One region of the Herbiconiux sp. J20-20 genome, then DNA from elsewhere that is predicted to be linked to it. Evidence: predicted binding sites of a transcription regulator. Region 1 holds the regulator's gene; the other holds the start of a gene.
The links. Region 1 encodes HspR, which represses chaperone genes until heat shock. Its sites were predicted from a motif close to AAGTTGAGTCNNNNNGACTCAACTT; they were not measured.
Positions count from the first base shown of each region.

Region 2: the regulator HspR is predicted to act here: its motif matches at 1,577-1,601, upstream of ACR3ZA_RS06240 (Hsp20/alpha crystallin family protein).

Region 1 is NZ_CP195122.1:1,613,746-1,621,351, forward strand. It holds gene ACR3ZA_RS07785 (AAA family ATPase) at 1-1,119, opposite strand, end outside; gene ACR3ZA_RS07790 (methyltransferase) at 1,153-2,235, opposite strand; gene ACR3ZA_RS07795 (2-oxoglutarate and iron-dependent oxygenase domain-containing protein) at 2,282-3,331, opposite strand; gene ACR3ZA_RS07800 (helix-turn-helix domain-containing protein) at 3,395-4,042, shown strand; gene ACR3ZA_RS07805 (heat shock protein transcriptional repressor HspR) at 4,046-4,471, opposite strand; gene ACR3ZA_RS07810 (DnaJ C-terminal domain-containing protein) at 4,488-5,489, opposite strand; gene ACR3ZA_RS07815 (nucleotide exchange factor GrpE) at 5,506-6,114, opposite strand; gene dnaK (molecular chaperone DnaK) at 6,117-7,606, opposite strand, start outside.
Region 2 is NZ_CP195122.1:1,294,611-1,302,216, reverse strand. It holds gene ACR3ZA_RS06250 (NADP-dependent isocitrate dehydrogenase) at 1-256, shown strand, start outside; gene ACR3ZA_RS06245 (NAD(P)H-binding protein) at 419-1,063, shown strand; gene ACR3ZA_RS06240 (Hsp20/alpha crystallin family protein) at 1,127-1,552, opposite strand; gene ACR3ZA_RS06235 (heavy metal translocating P-type ATPase) at 1,740-3,653, shown strand; gene ACR3ZA_RS06230 (ferredoxin--NADP reductase) at 3,573-5,117, opposite strand; gene ACR3ZA_RS06225 (FAD:protein FMN transferase) at 5,114-5,926, opposite strand; gene ACR3ZA_RS06220 (hypothetical protein) at 5,983-6,399, opposite strand; gene nagA (N-acetylglucosamine-6-phosphate deacetylase) at 6,522-7,606, opposite strand, start outside.

The sequences.
Region 1 (7,606 bases):
GGCCGCGGCGAGGCGCTTCTCGATTCCCGGGATCGTCTCGTAGTTGAGCTTGGAGGCCTTCTGGTAGTCGCCTTCGCGCATCGCCTTGTCGAGCTCGATGCGGGTGTCGTTGAGCATGCTCTTCAGGTCGCCGACCGAATGCAGGGTGCTCTTCTCGGCGTTCCAGCGCATCTGCAGCGCGTCGAGCTCCTTCTCCTTGACGCTCAGGTCGGCGCGCAGCTTCTCGAGCCGTTCCTTGGAGGCGGCGTCCTTCTCCTTCTTCAGCGCCAGCTCTTCGATGCGCAGCCGGTCGACGGCGCGCTTGAGCTCGTCGATCTCGACCGGACTGGAGTCGATCTCCATCTTGAGGCGACTCGCGGCCTCGTCGATCAGGTCGATCGCCTTGTCCGGCAGCTGACGGGCGGTGATGTAGCGGTTGGAGAGGGATGCGGCAGCCACGAGCGCGCTGTCGGCGATCGTCACCTTGTGGTGCGCCTCGTAGCGCTCCTTGAGGCCTCGCAGGATCGCAACGGTGTCTTCGACGCTCGGCTCGCCGACGTAGACCTGCTGGAAGCGGCGCTCGAGCGCGGCATCCTTCTCGATGAACTCGCGGTACTCGTTGAGGGTGGTGGCGCCGATCAGACGCAGCTCGCCGCGGGCGAGCATCGGCTTCAGCATGTTGGCCGCCGCAACGCTGCCCTCGCCGCCGCCAGCACCCATCAGGGTGTGCAGCTCGTCGATGAAGGTGATGACCTGGCCGTCGGAGTCGTTGATCTCCTTGAGGACGGCCTTGAGCCGCTCCTCGAACTCGCCGCGGTACTTGGCGCCGGCGACGAGCGCCGCAAGGTCGAGCGAGACGAGCTGCTTGTCTTTCAGCGAGTCGGCGACGTCACCGGCGACGATGCGCTGGGCAAGACCCTCGACGACGGCGGTCTTGCCGACGCCGGGCTCACCGATGAGCACCGGGTTGTTCTTGGTCCGGCGGGTGAGCACCTGGCTGATGCGGCGGATCTCCGAGTCGCGCCCGATGACCGGGTCGAGCTTGCCGCTCTTGGCGATCTCGGTGAGGTTGACGCCGTACTGCTCGAGGGCGCTCTTCTGCTCCTCCTGGCTGGAGGGCGCGCCTTGCATGTTCGCCATGGTGCTCCAAACTTGAGTGCGTGTGACTCAAGTTTATACCCGACGTCGCGTCGCCGTGACTGTGAACTTGCTGGTACGCGCCACCTGCCGCGTCGGACCGACAACGCGGTCGAGCACTGCGCGGTGCCCGAGGTGCGAGTTGAAGACGGTCCACAGCTCGCCGTCGGGGCGCAGCACGCGCGCGGCCCCCTCGAAGATCGCACGTGAGACCCCCTCGTGCACGGCGGCGCCGCTGTGGAACGGCGGGTTCAGCACGATCAGATCGGCACTCTCCGGCGGCTGAGCCGCGAGCGCGGCATCGCGCTCGACCTCCACCGCAAGCCCGTTCGCCGCCATCGTGAGCCGGGCCGACTCGACGGCGGCGCTCGACTGGTCGCTCGCGAGCACCCGCGCTTCGGGGCGAAGCCTCGCGAGCGAGGCGGCGAGGATGCCGGTGCCGCAGCCCAGATCGATCGCCCGCTCGAACGGGGGCAGCTGATCGAACACGTCGAGCAGCGCGCGCGTGCCGATGTCGAGCGCGGTGCCGGCGAACACGCCGCCGGTCGCCACCACCCACAGGCCGAGCTCGGCGTGGAACTCGCGGCGCGGTTCGGCGAGTCCGCCCGGTCGCGGCCCGCGCGCGATCAGGAGACGGGACTTCTGCCGCGCGAGCGAGACGTCGAGCCGGTCGAAGTGCCGCCGCAGCACCTCGTTCATCCGCGGTGTCATGTGCTTGAGCCGCCCGCCCGCGATGACGACCACCTCGGGGTCGGCCTCCCGCGCGATCAGCGCCGCAATCTCGTCGAGCGCTTCCAACGACCGAGGCAGCCGCAGCAGCACAAGCGTCGCGCCCGCGACGAGTTCGGCATCCAGCGGCAGCTGCTGATAGTCGCCTCTCCCGTTCGCGCGCAGCGCCAGCTCGCCGAGCAGCGCATCCTGATGCACACGCACTCGGCTGGCGCCGCGGTCGAGCGCGCCGAGCGTGAGCGCACCGTGGGTGTCGCCGATGATCGCCAGACTCGAGCTCGCCAGTGTCGCTTCGGCGTGGTCGAGCAGGTAGGCATCGGCGGCGTCCCAGGCGCGCAGCTCGGGCGCCTCGAAGTCGGGCCGTCGACGCAGGTCGTCGAACGAGAACATGAGGCGCTCAGTCTAGAGGCGCTCGCGCGGGAGGCACCGCCGCGGGCTACCCTGCCGCCGCCGACAGCACGCGCGTGGCCTCGCGCTCGGTGTCGTCGGTGTTGTTGACGAGGTCTCGCGAACCGCGCAGCTTCGCCGCGATGTGCTCGCCGACGGTGATCGGCTTGTAGAGCGGCTCCTCCCCCTCGGCGAGGATGCCGGGCAGCGTCGTGATCACCGCGTCGACGTCGCCGTCGAAGAAGTAGGCGGCCGAGCGGCGACGACGGATCGTGCCGTTGATCACCGGCGGCTTGACGCGGTGCAGCGTCGAGCGCCACTGGTCGTTGGTGAGCCGGGCGGTCACGTCGCCGAGGTTCACGAGCAGCGCGCCGGGCAGCGGCGAGACGTCGTTCCAGCCGCCCTGGTCGTCGAGCACCTGCAGGCCCTTGACGTCGTCGGCCCACAGCAGCGTCACGATGCCGAAGTCGGTGTGCTCACCCATGCCGATCAGGTCGCCGTCGAGCTCGACCTTCGCGCCGTCCGGCAGCGCGTAGTTGTTCATGCGCAGCACGTCGAGCGAGTGGTCTGCCATGCCGGAGAGGGTGCCGGTCGGCAGGTGAAGCGCATCCTCGAAGATGCGGATCATGACGTGCGCGACCGAGCCGGCGTGCTGCATCCAGTTCTCGACGTCCGACTGGAACTCATCGACCTCCGGCCAGATGTTCGCCGCGTAGTCAATCGGGTCGAGTTCGACGTGCGGGTAGTCGGCCTGGGTCGCGCCGGTGTTGAACGCCTCGAAGAAGTCGTTCATGCGCTCGGCCTTCTCGACCCCGAGGCTGTAGCTGAGGCGCTCCGACTTGGGCGGCGAGTAGCCGCGGTTGATGCCCTTCGGCGCGCAGTACTGCTTCTTCTCCTCGAGGGGGAGCGCGAAGAATCGGTCGATGGCGCGGCCGAGACGCTGCCAGGTCTCGAGTGGGATGCCGTGGCCGGTGATCTGCATGAAGCCGACCGTGCGCGCGGCCTCATCGATCTGGCGCGCGACCTCGCGGCGCTCGTCGTCGGTGCCCTCGCCGATGTACGCGCTGATGTCGATCGCAGGGACGGTGAATTCGGACATGTAGGCTCTCCTCACGATCGCGATCCGAGGGATTGCGGCTGATAGGTATTGGTTATCGCTATCTTGTCCGATTCTCCGCGCGAACAGGTTTCCGACGCGTTACAAATCGATGAGAACGACCGCGTCCTCGGCGTCATCGGCGCCGCGATCGCCGAAGCTCGGGCCGCCGCGGGGCTCTCGATGCGCGAGCTCGCGCGACGAGCGAAGGTCAGCCAGCCGTTCCTGAGCCAGGTCGAACGCGGCCGCACCGTCCCCTCGCTGCTCACGCTGTACCGCATCGCCGGCGCCCTCGAGATCTCGCCGAGCTCGCTGATGCCCGCCATCGGCGGCGAGAGCGAGACGCTCGTCGTGCGCGCCGACGAAGGAGCGCGGCTCCCCGTGAACGACCGTGCCGACGCCGCCGTCGGGCGACTGCTCGCCGCCGGTCCGGACCATCGCCTCGAAGTCGTCGAGTACCGCATCCGACCCGGCGAGGATCTCGGCGGGTGGTTCGAGTCGACGGGAGAGATGACCGTCTACGTCGTCGGCGGCTCGCTCGAGGTCGAGGTCGAGCAGGTCGGCGAATGGACGCTCACCGCGGGGGATGCGATCACGCATCCGGCCGAGCGCCCGCACCGCTGGCGGCCCGGCCCGGACGGCGCGACCGTGCTGTTGGCGCTCGCCCGCGAGATCGGCACCGCCAGCCCTGGTCGCCGGAGCGTCGAAGACTGAGCCTCAGTCGGTCGGCGGCATGATCGGCCGCCAGACGACGACCTGGTTGCGCTTCACGCGCGTGCCCGCCCGCAGACTCACCACGTCGCCGCGCGCGCCCGCCGCGAAGACGCGACGACCCGGGCGATTGAGCAGCTCATCGGCGAGCGCGCCCTCGAGCTCCCGCACGCGCTCGGTGAGCGCCTCGACCTCGTTCTCCAGTTCGAGGATGCGCCGGATGCCCTCCAGGTTGAGCCCCTCGGAGCTCAACCGCGCGATCTCGCGCAGCTGCACCACATCGCGCATCGAATAGCGACGCGACTGACCCGCGGTGCGCCGCGGGCTGACGAGGCCCATGCGGTCGTACTGCCTCAGCGTCTGGGGGTGCATCCCGCTCAGTTCGGCCGCGACGGCAATCGCGAACAGCGGGCTGTTCTCGTCAACGTTCATCGCGTCCCCCCGTGCCTCAGGCGTTCCGAGCTCGACTCATCAGATCATCCCGCGGATTCTCGGCCGGCATGGCCGCCGCGAAGTCCTCCAGCGCCTGGCGCGCCTTGTCGGGCAAGTGGCTCGGCACGGCCACCACGACGGTGGCGAGCAGGTCGCCGGTGCCCTTCGCGGTGGCGACGCCGCGGCCCTTGACGCGCAGCACGCGACCGCTCGGCGTTCCCGGGGCCACCCGCAGGCGCACCGGATCGCCGTCGAGGGTCGGAACCTCGATCGTGGCTCCGTTGACCGCCTCGACGAAGGTGACCGGGACATCCACCCGCAGGTTCAGGCCGTCGCGCGTGAACACCGGATGCGGGCGCACCGAGACGGAGATCACCAGGTCGCCCGGCTGGCCGCCGTCGGGGCTCGGCGACCCGGCCCCGCGCACGCGGATCTTCTGACCATCGGCGACCCCGGAGGGGATCTTCGCCTTCGTGGTGCGTCCGCTCTGCATCTGGATGCTCACGGTGGTGCCGTGGATCGCGTCGAGGAAGTCAATCGTCGTCGCACCGACCGCGTCGCTGCCCTTGGTGGGGCCGCCGAACCCGCGGTAGCCGCCGCTCGAGGTGCCGAAGCCCCCGGCGCTGGCTCCGCCGAACATGCCGCCCAGCAGGTCCTCGAACTCCGACTGGCGCGCGTTCGCACGACGGCTGCCGCGCGGGCCGCCGGGCTGCCCGAACAGGCCGCTGAACACGTCGTCGAAGCCGCCCTGCGGGCCGCCGGCGGTGAAGCGTGCACCGCCGGCGCCCATGGCGCGCACCTGGTCGTACTCGGCGCGCTGCTCCGGGTCGGAGAGCACCGTGTACGCCTCGCTGATCTCCTTGAACCGCGCCTCGGCCTTCGCGTCGCCCGGATTGGAGTCCGGGTGATACTGCCGAGCCAGCTTGCGATAGACTTTCTTCAGCTCGGCGTCGGAGGCATCCTTCGACGTGCCCAGCACGGCGTAGAAGTCCTTCTCGAACCAGTCCTGACTGGCCATCGGATCTCCGCTCGTTCTATTCGGGGACGCTGACGGCGACCTTGGCCGCGCGAATGAGCCGCTCGCCGAGGGCGTAGCCGGGCTCGATCACATCGGCCACGGTGTTGACCGTCACCTCCGCGCTCGGGAGCTGAACCAGAGCCTCGTGGAGCTTCGGGTCGAAGGGCTCGCCCTTCTCGCCGACGCGCCGCAGCCCGTACTTCTCGAAGCCCGCGCGGATCTTCTGCGACACGATCGTGAGCGGGCTGCCCTCGACCAGGTCGCCGTGCGCGTCCGCGCGATCGAGGTCGTCGATCGCGGGAAGCAGCGAGCGGATCACCTCGGCGATGACCGCCTCGCGGTTCGCCTGACGGTCGCGCTCCACCCGGGTGCGGAAGTTCTTGAGCTCGGCCTCGGCACGAGCGGCCCGCTCGCGGTACTCAGCGACCAGGTCCCGCTCGGCCTCGGCCAACAGCTCAAGGTCGGCGTCGCTCAGCTCGACATCGGCGTCCTCCGCCGCGATCAGGTCCTCGACTCCGTCGACCTCGGCGGTGGCGCCGTCCTCCGACGCCACCTCCTCGGTCGACTCCTCGGGCGCCTCATCGGGCGTCGTGGGCTCGTCGTTGTTGCTTCGCTCGTCCGACATGACTACTTCTTGGGCTCCTCGTCGTCGACGATCTCCGCGTCGACGATGTCGTCCTCACCGGGCTGCTCGGTCGACGGCGACTCGGAGTCGGCTCCGTCTCCGGCCGCGGCGTCGGCGGCACCGGCCGCATAGATCGCCTCGCCGAGCTTGGTCTGGCTCTCGCTGAGCTTGTCGAACGCGGTCTTCACGGCCGCGTCGTCCTCGCCCTGGAGCGCGGTCTTCAGCGCATCCACGTCGCCCTGCACCTCGGTCTTGACGTCCTCGGGCAGCTTCTCGGCGTTGTCGGTGATGAGCTTCTCGACCGAGTAGGCGAGCTGCTCGGCGGCGTTGCGGGTCTCCGCCGACTCGCGGCGGGCCTTGTCCTCCGCGGCGTGCTCCTCGGCCTCGCGCACCATGCGCTCGATGTCCTCCTTCGGCAGCGACGAGCCGCCGGTGATGGTCATCGACTGCTCCTTGCCGGTGCCCTTGTCCTTGGCGGACACGTGCACGATGCCGTTCGCGTCGATGTCGAAGGTGACCTCGACCTGCGGGACGCCGCGCGGTGCGGGGGCGATGCCGGTCAGCTCGAAGGTGCCGAGCGGCTTGTTGTCGCGCGTGAACTCGCGCTCGCCCTGGTACACCTGGATCGCGACCGACGGCTGGTTGTCGTCGGCGGTCGTGAAGGTCTCGCTGCGCTTGGTCGGAATGGCCGTGTTGCGCTCGATGAGCTTGGTCATGATGCCGCCCTTGGTCTCGATTCCGAGACTCAGCGGGGTGACGTCGATGAGCAGCACGTCCTTGCGCTCACCCTTCAGCACACCGGCCTGCAGCGCGGCGCCGACGGCGACGACCTCGTCCGGGTTGACGCCCTTGTTCGGGTCCTTGCCGCCGAGCTCCTTCTTCACGAGCTCCGCGACGGCCGGCATGCGGGTGGAGCCACCGACGAGCACGACGTGCGCGATGTCGGCGACCTTGATGCCCGCCTCCTTGATGACGTCCTGGAACGGCTTCTTGGTGCGGTCGAGCAGGTCCGAGGTCATCTGCTCGAACTGGGCGCGGGTGAGCGTCTCGTCGAGGTTGGCCGGGCCGTTCTCGGTGAGCGAGAGGTAGGGCAGCTGGATGTTGGTGCTCGTCGAGCTCGACAGCTCCTTCTTGGCCTGCTCCGCCGCCTCCTTGAGTCGCTGGAGGGCGATCTTGTCCTTGGAGACGTCGACGCCGGTGGTCTCCTTGAACTTCTTGATGAGGTGCTCGACGACGCGCTGGTCCCAGTCGTCACCGCCGAGGCGGTTGTCACCGGCGGTGGCGCGCACCTGGATGGTCGAGAAGTCGTCGTCCTTGCCCACCTCGAGGAGGGAGACGTCGAAGGTTCCGCCACCGAGGTCGAAGACGAGGATGAGCTCGTCTTCCTTGCCCTTGTCGAGGCCGTAGGCCAGGGCAGCCGCGGTCGGCTCGTTGATGATGCGGAGCACGTTGAGGCCCGCGATCTCGCCGGCCTCCTTGGTGGCCTGACGCT
Region 2 (7,606 bases), 320 kb from region 1:
GGGCAAGCCCACCTCGACCAACCCGATCGCCTCGATCTTCGCGTGGACGCGGGGGCTCATGCACCGCGGCAAGCTCGACGGCAACCAGGCGCTGATCACCTTCGCCGAGACGCTGGAAGACGTCGTCATCACGACGGTCGAGAGCGGCAAGATGACGAAGGACCTCGCGCTCCTGGTCGGCCCCGAGCAGGAGTGGCAGACCACCGAGGACTTCCTCGCGACGCTCGACGAGAACCTCAAGGCCCGCCTGGGCTAAGTCGCCCCGCGACGGTCTCATCGTCAGCGCCCGTGCCTCTGCGCGGGCGCTGACGCCGTTAACGAGGCCGCGCCCCGGCGGTCCGCCGGGAACCCGAGTAGCGTCGAGGCATCCGCGGCGCGGACGTGCGGCGGAGTCGACGACCCATTCGCGGAGGTTCTCATGGCACGCATCCTGGTGATCGGCGGCCACGGCAAGGTGGCGCTGCTGCTGGCCCCGATTCTGGCCGAGCGCGGTGACGCGGTCTCGGCGGTCATCCGCAACCCCGAGCACTCAAGCGACGTCGAGGCGCGCGGTGCGACGCCGGTCGTCTGCGACGTCGAGACGGCGGAGGTCGACGAGCTGGCCGCCCTCGCCCGGGGGCACGACGCGGTCGTCTGGTCGGCCGGGGCGGGCGGCGGCAACCCGGACCGCACCTACGCCGTTGACCGAGATGCGGCGATCCGGATGATGGACGCGGCGCTCGCCGCGGGCGTGGCCCGGTTCGTGATGGTCTCCTACTTCGGCGCCGGGCCCGATCACGGCGTTCCCGACGACAACCCGTTCTTCGCCTATGCCGAGGCCAAGTCCACCGCCGACCAGTTCCTGCGCGCGAGCGCGCTGGAGTGGACGATCCTCGCGCCGAGCGGTCTGACCCTCGATGAGCCGACCGGCGAGATCGACGCCGAGGCGCCGAGCGCGGGTTCGGTGAGCCGCGGCGATGTCGCGGCGGTGATCGCTCAGACGCTGGTCGAACCGCGCACGATCCACCGCACGATCCGCTTCAACACGGGGCGCACCCCGATCGTCGAGGCGCTGGCTGGCTGATCCGCTCGCACGAGAACGGACCCGGATGCGGGGGGAGCATCCGGGTCCGCGAACGTGGGCGCCTTAGGCCTTGACCTCGGCCTTGCCCGAGTGCTTCGCCTGGATCTCGATCTTGCGCGGCTTGGCCTCTTCGGCCACCGGGATCAGCACGCTCAGCACGCCGTTCTCGTAGCTCGCCGAGATCTTGGCGGTGTCGATGCCCTGCCCGAGGTTGAGCTGGCGCAGGAAGCTGCCGGCGGGACGCTCGCGCGTCAGCCACTTGACGCCCTCCTGCGAGCGCGGGGTGCGCTCGGCGCGGATGGTGAGCAGCTGGCCATCGACGTCCATGTCGACGCTGCCCGGGTCGACGCCCGGGAGGTCGGCGGTGAGCACGTAGTGGTCGCCGTCGCGGTAGAGGTCCATGGGCATGAGCCGGGGCCCTTGACGGCTGTCGAGCAGCCGCTCGGTCGCACGGTCCAGCTCACGGAAAGGGTCGAAGAGAAGTGTCATCCGGTCCTCCTAGGGGTAGTTCAATAGTTGAGTCGCTCTGACTCAACTGTGAAGAATTTAGCACTCTCCCCCCGAGAGTGCCAACGACTCTCGGCGAACTCTCGGAGTGCTCGCTCCGGGCGAAACCGCTGGTCAGGCCAGGCTCCGCTTACTGGAAATCCGGCCACAACAGGCGTAAGCAAGGCACATGAGACGTGTCGTGGGCTTCTTCGTCCGGTACCCGCTGGTGGGCGTCACGCTCGGCGTCGGCGTGGTCGGACTGATCCTGCTGGCGACACCGCTGAGCGCGGCGGTGCCGTGGCTCGTCGGCGGATTCGCGGGGCTGGTGGCGCTGCGCGAAGGCATCAGCATGGTGCGCAGCCTGCTGCGGCGCGAGTTCGGACTCGACCTGCTCGCGCTCATCGCGATCGTCAGCACGATCGCCGTGGGCGAGTACTGGGCCGCGCTGATCGTGGTGCTGATGCTCACCGGGGGCGAGGCGCTCGAGGACTTCGCCGCGGGACGCGCGAACCGGGAGCTCAAGGCGCTGCTCGACCGCAGCCCGCAGATCGCTCACCGGATCGACGGCGACTCTCTCGTCGACGTCGCGGCCGACGACGTGCGGGTGGGGGATCGCATCCTGGTGCGCCCCTCCGAGGTGATCCCGGTCGACGGCGTGCTGATCAGCGCCGCGGGGACCTTCGACGAGTCGTCGATCACCGGGGAGAGCCTCCCGGTCGATCGGCAGCGCGGCGAGGCGGTCTCCAGCGGCGCCGTCAACGGCGCGGGCGTCGTCGAGATCGAGGCGACGTCGCTCGCCGCCGACAGCCAGTACCAGCGGATCGTCGCGCTGGTGCGCGAGGCGACCGCGAGCACCGCGCCGCTGGTGCGCCTCGCCGACCGCTACGCGGTTCCGTTCACGATCGTCTCCCTGGGGCTCGCCGCGCTCGGCTGGGCGATCTCGGGCGACCCGGTGCGCTTCGCCGAGGTGCTCGTCGTCGCGACCCCGTGCCCGCTGCTGATCGCCGCCCCGGTGGCGTTCATGGGCGGCATGGGCCGGGCGGCCAAGGAGGGCATCGTCATGAAGTCCGCCAGCTCGCTGGAGACCCTCGCCCGCGTGCGCACGGCCGTCTTCGACAAGACCGGCACGCTGACGAGCGGGATGCCCGAGCTGGTGCGCGTCGAGCTCGCGGGCGATCTCTCCGAGCGCGAGCTCCTCGGACTGGTCGGCGCCGCCGAGCGCGCCTCCAGCCACGTGCTCGCGCAGGCGCTCCGCACCGCGATCGCGGCGCGCGGCATCGTCGAGCCGCCGGTCGGCGAGGCGGAGGAGGTCGCAACGACCGGGGTTCGCGCGATCGTCGACGGCCGCACGGTCCTCGTCGGCAAGCCCGCCTTCGTGGCGGAGAGCGTCGAAGGGATGGAGCGGGCGACGCTCGAGCCTGGCGAGGCGGCCGTCTACGTCGGCGTCGACGGCGCGTTCGCGGGGGCCGTTATTCTGCGCGACCGGCCGCGACCCGAGGCTCGGGAGACGCTGGCCACGCTGTCGGCGCTCGGCATCCAGCGCACCCTGGTCGTCACCGGCGATGTGAGCGATACCGCCGAGTCGATCGCCGCCGAGGTGGGCATCGACGAGGTGCACGCGGAGTGCCGACCCGAGGACAAGGTGCGGATCCTGCGCGAGCTTCCCGAGCGCCCCGTGATGATGACCGGGGACGGGGTCAACGATGCGCCGGTGCTCGCCGTCGCCGAGGTGGGCATCGCGCTGGGCGCCCGCGGCACGACCGTCGCGAGCGAGTCGGCCGACATCGTGCTGCTGCTCGACGACCTGAATGGTGTCGCTCGCGCGGTCGCGATCGGCCAGCGCACCGTCTCGATCGCGCTCCAGAGCATCTGGATCGGCATCGCGATCAGCATTGGGCTCATGCTGTTCGCGCTCACCGGCTCGCTGCCCGCGATCGTCGGGGCGGGACTTCAGGAGGTTGTCGACCTCGTCGCCATTCTGGCGGCGCTGCGCGCGCTGCGCCCCGGACGGCGCGAGAAGTCAGTAGCCCAGGAACACATCAGTGCGCGGGTGTCGAACGCCCGCGCGATGGAGAGTGCGTCGCAGGGCTCCCACGAGTGACGGCGGGCCCGACAGGTACGCGGTGCGCGCGGGGGCGTCGGGCACGGCGGCCAGGATCGCCTCGGCGCTCAGGCGGTCCGGGCCGATCCAGCTCCACCCCGGCCGCAGCTCGACGGGCTCGTCGGGGGAGGCGATGACGACGCGGGCGCCGCTGCGCTCCAGTTCGGGCAGGTAGGCGAGCTCCGCGCTGTCGGAGACCGCGTAGACCACGACGACGTCCGGGGCGGCGCCGCGCTGCCGGCCGAGAGTCGCCAACTGCTCCAGGTGTCCGATGAACGGCGTGATGCCGATCCCGCCCGCGACGAGCAGGAGCGGGGCAGCGGGGTCGCGCGGCAGCACGAAGTCGCCGCCGACCGACGTGGCGCCGAGGCGCGCGCCCGGTTCGAGCGCGAGCAGGCGCTGCTTGAAGCTGGAGGCGGGCGGCGTCACGCGCACGCCGATCTTGAGCCGATCGTCCGCGGCGGAGGCGATGCTGAACATCCGCCGGTCGCCGCGACCGTCGGACCGCCGATGCGGCAGAGCCAGCTCGATGAACTGGCCCGCACTGAAGCGCACCGGCGCGAGGGGCCGCAGCTCGAACTCCCAGCTCGTCGGGGTCAGCTGGCGCTTGGCCACGAGCTCCAGGCGGATTCCGCGACGTTGGCCGAGCAGGAACGAGACGGCGTTGCCGACGATCAGCGCGAACTCGGGCGTCGAGCTGATCGGGCCGAGAGTGAGCGCCCCGAGCTCGAGTGAGCCCGTCGAGAAGGGCACGCTCAGAATCACGGCGACCAGCGCGCCGATGAGGACCTGCTGGCGCCGTCGCGGCGGCAGCGTGAGCGGCTCGCTCAGCATGAAGCCGACGAAGAAGATCAGGGGAGACGAGGCGAGCGCGAATCCGACCGCGGTGCCGAGGTCCGAGCCGGCGGTGACGTAGCGGGTCAGCAGGATCGCGGTGGCGACCGCCACGGCAACGGCGCCGAGGGGCAGATGGCGCGTGCGGAACAGAATGAGCGCCGCCGCGATCGCGACGAGCGGCAGCATCGGCGGCGTGCCCACCCACCAGGTCGCGGTCGTGAGTCCGAACACGCCGGCGATGAAGACGCCCGTCGCGGCGGGATTGAACAGGTGGCGCCCGCGCACCGCCAGCAGGTACTTGCTGGACGCGGCGATCACTCCGGCGCCCGCGCTCGCCGCCAGGCCCCACGGGTCGAGGCTCGCCGGAAGGATGAAGAACACCAGCAGGGCAGTGATCGTCGACGAGTCGTAGTGCGGGCTCACGCGCGCGATGCGGGCGGCGGCGAGGTTGGCGGCGTGGGTGGCGACGAGCAGCACCGCGAGCGAGCCGAGCAGCTCGAGCGGGGTGAAGGCGAGTTCGCCGAACGCGGCGAGACCGAGCGCCGCGACCACGAGCACACCGAGGCTGACGATCACCAGCCGGTAGGTCGTCAGGTGGCCGAGAAGTCGATCGAGGGGGGTGATCACAGGAAGAGCTCTCCGGGGAAGTCGGCGGAGACGTCGAAGCGTCCGTCGGCGAACAGTCTGACGTGTTCCACGCGGTGGCGCCGGAGGAAGTCCGGGTCGACGTCGAAGAACAGCGCGGTGGCGGCGCCGTCGGCGACGAGCGCAGAATTGGCAATGGCCCAGGTGGCCACGACGTGCGGGGTCGGCAGGCCGGTGATCGCATCGAGCACGTGGTGGTTCACATCGGCCCAGCGTCGCCGATTGGTCGCGCTCGCACACAGCGCACGACTCCCGGGCTCGGCGATCCCGACGGCTCGCCGCGGATCGGCGGGGTGCTCCAGGGCGATGCGGAGCTCGAGGTCGCCGCGGCCGCGCAGGTCGCCGCTGGCGTCGATCAGGTACTCGGCGATGTTGGCGAGGTCCAGCAGCTCGGCCACCAGGTCGACGAGGTAGCCCTTGCCGGCCGCGCCGACATCCAGCAGCGCCCCCGCGGACGTCTCCAGGTGCTCGCCGTCCCAGGTGAGCACGTCGTCCCAGGCGGGCACCGACGTCTCCGGCGCCAGGCGCAGCTCGGATCCCGCGCCGTAGCCCAGCCGGTCGAGCTGCCGGGCGACGAGCGGCGACACCCGCCCGGCGGTGGCCTCGTACAACTCGCGGTAGAGGTCGATCAGCGGCGGGGCGTCGGCGGGCAGGCGGTAGCGCCCGGCGGCGGTGGCGATCCGGTGCACGAGCGAGTCCATCCGGAACCTCGACCAGTCGCGATCGAAGCGGTCGATTCGCCTCGACGCCGCGGTGGCGACCGACTCCGGGAGCGGCGCGCGCGTGTCGATGCGCCACGGCGTGCCGATCGCCTCGAACCGCCAGGCGACGGGGAGCGGGTCGACGATCAGCTCTCGAGCGCTTCCGACTTGATGGCGTCGATCGCCGTCAGGAATCCCTCGGTCGTCAGGGAGGCGCCGGCAACTCGCGACACGGAGATCTCGTCGAGGTCGACGCCGACGACCTCGTTCGCGATCGCCGCGGCGAACAGCGTCTGGAATTCCTCGGCCTGCGGGTCGGTCGCGTCGCCGGTCACGTCAACCGCGGTCACCACATCGTCCTCCAGCGACACCGTGACGACGATCGACTCGGCGCCGCTGGGCGCCTGGTAGTCGCCGGTCGCCGTGTACTCGCCGTCGGTGTAGCCGCCTGAGGCGCTCGTCGTGGTGGTGGCCGCGTCGCTGGCGCTCGCGCATCCGCTGAGAGCGACCGTGATGCCGAGGCCGGCGAAACCGACGGATGCGAGACGGGGGTGGGAGGTCATCGGGACTCCTGGGGTGGTCGGGGGTGCTGTTCTGCTGGCACCAGCCTTCCAGTCCCGCGCGCCGGTTCGCTGGGTGGGCACCGCGAGAGGGGTATGGACTGTCAATGAATCCGGTCGCGAGATCAGTCGGGGATGCGCTCCCCGCGTGCCCACACCGCGTCGACGGTCCAGTCCTCATCGAGGATCACCAGATCGGCGGCGAAGCCGGGGGCCAGGCGGCCGAGGGTGTCCTCGAGCCCGAGCACGCGCGCGGGGGTCGAGGTGAGCGCGGCCACCGCATCGGCGGGAGGAACCCGCGCTTCGGTGATGGCGGTGCGCAGCGCGACATCGAGCGTGAGCGTCGAGCCGGCGAGGGTGTCGGTTCCGTTGAGCACGGCCCGGCCGTCCTTCACGATGACGTTGAGCGAGCCGATCGAGTAGAACCCGTCGGCGCTGCCCGCAGCCGCCATCGCGTCGGTCACGAGCACGATCCGCTCGGGGGCGGCGCGGAACGTCATCTCGAGCACTCCCGGGTGCACGTGGATGCCGTCGGCGACCAGCTCGATCGCCACGTTCTGATCGTCGAAGGCGGCGACCAGCGGCCCGGGCTCGCGGTGGTGGATTCCGGGCATGGCGTTGAAGGCGTGCGTCAGCAGTCGGGCGCCGTGCTCGAACGACTGGCGCGCGGTCTCGTAGTCGACCTCGGTGTGGCCGATCGCGACCACGGTGCCGGCGGCGGTGAAGCGGTCGATCGACACGAGGGCGCCGGGGAGCTCGGGCGCGATCGTGATCTGGCGCAGCGTCCCCTGGGCGGCGTCGATCAGCCGGGCGTCCACCTCGGGGTCCGGCGCGATGAGGAACTCCTGCGCGTGGGCGCCGCGGCGCCGCACCGCCAGGTACGGGCCCTCGAGGTGCGAACCGAGGATGAGCGGATCCTGCGCGGCGAGTTCGGCGACCGTGCGCAGGCTCGCGGTCAGGGTGTCGAGCGGATTCGCGACGAGCGAGATCACGCTCCGTGTCGTGCCGTGCGAGCGGTGGGTGGCGAGCGCGGTGCGAATCGACGTGGGACCGTCGTCGAAGGCGTACCCGCCGCCGCCGTGCCCGTGCAGGTCGATGAAGCCGGGCGTCAGCCAGGCGCCGCCGACGTCGATGCGCTCGACGCCGACGACCAGGTCGTCGTCCGGGGGCGCTCCGGTGCCGGTGGCGCTGATCGTCTCCTCGTCGATCA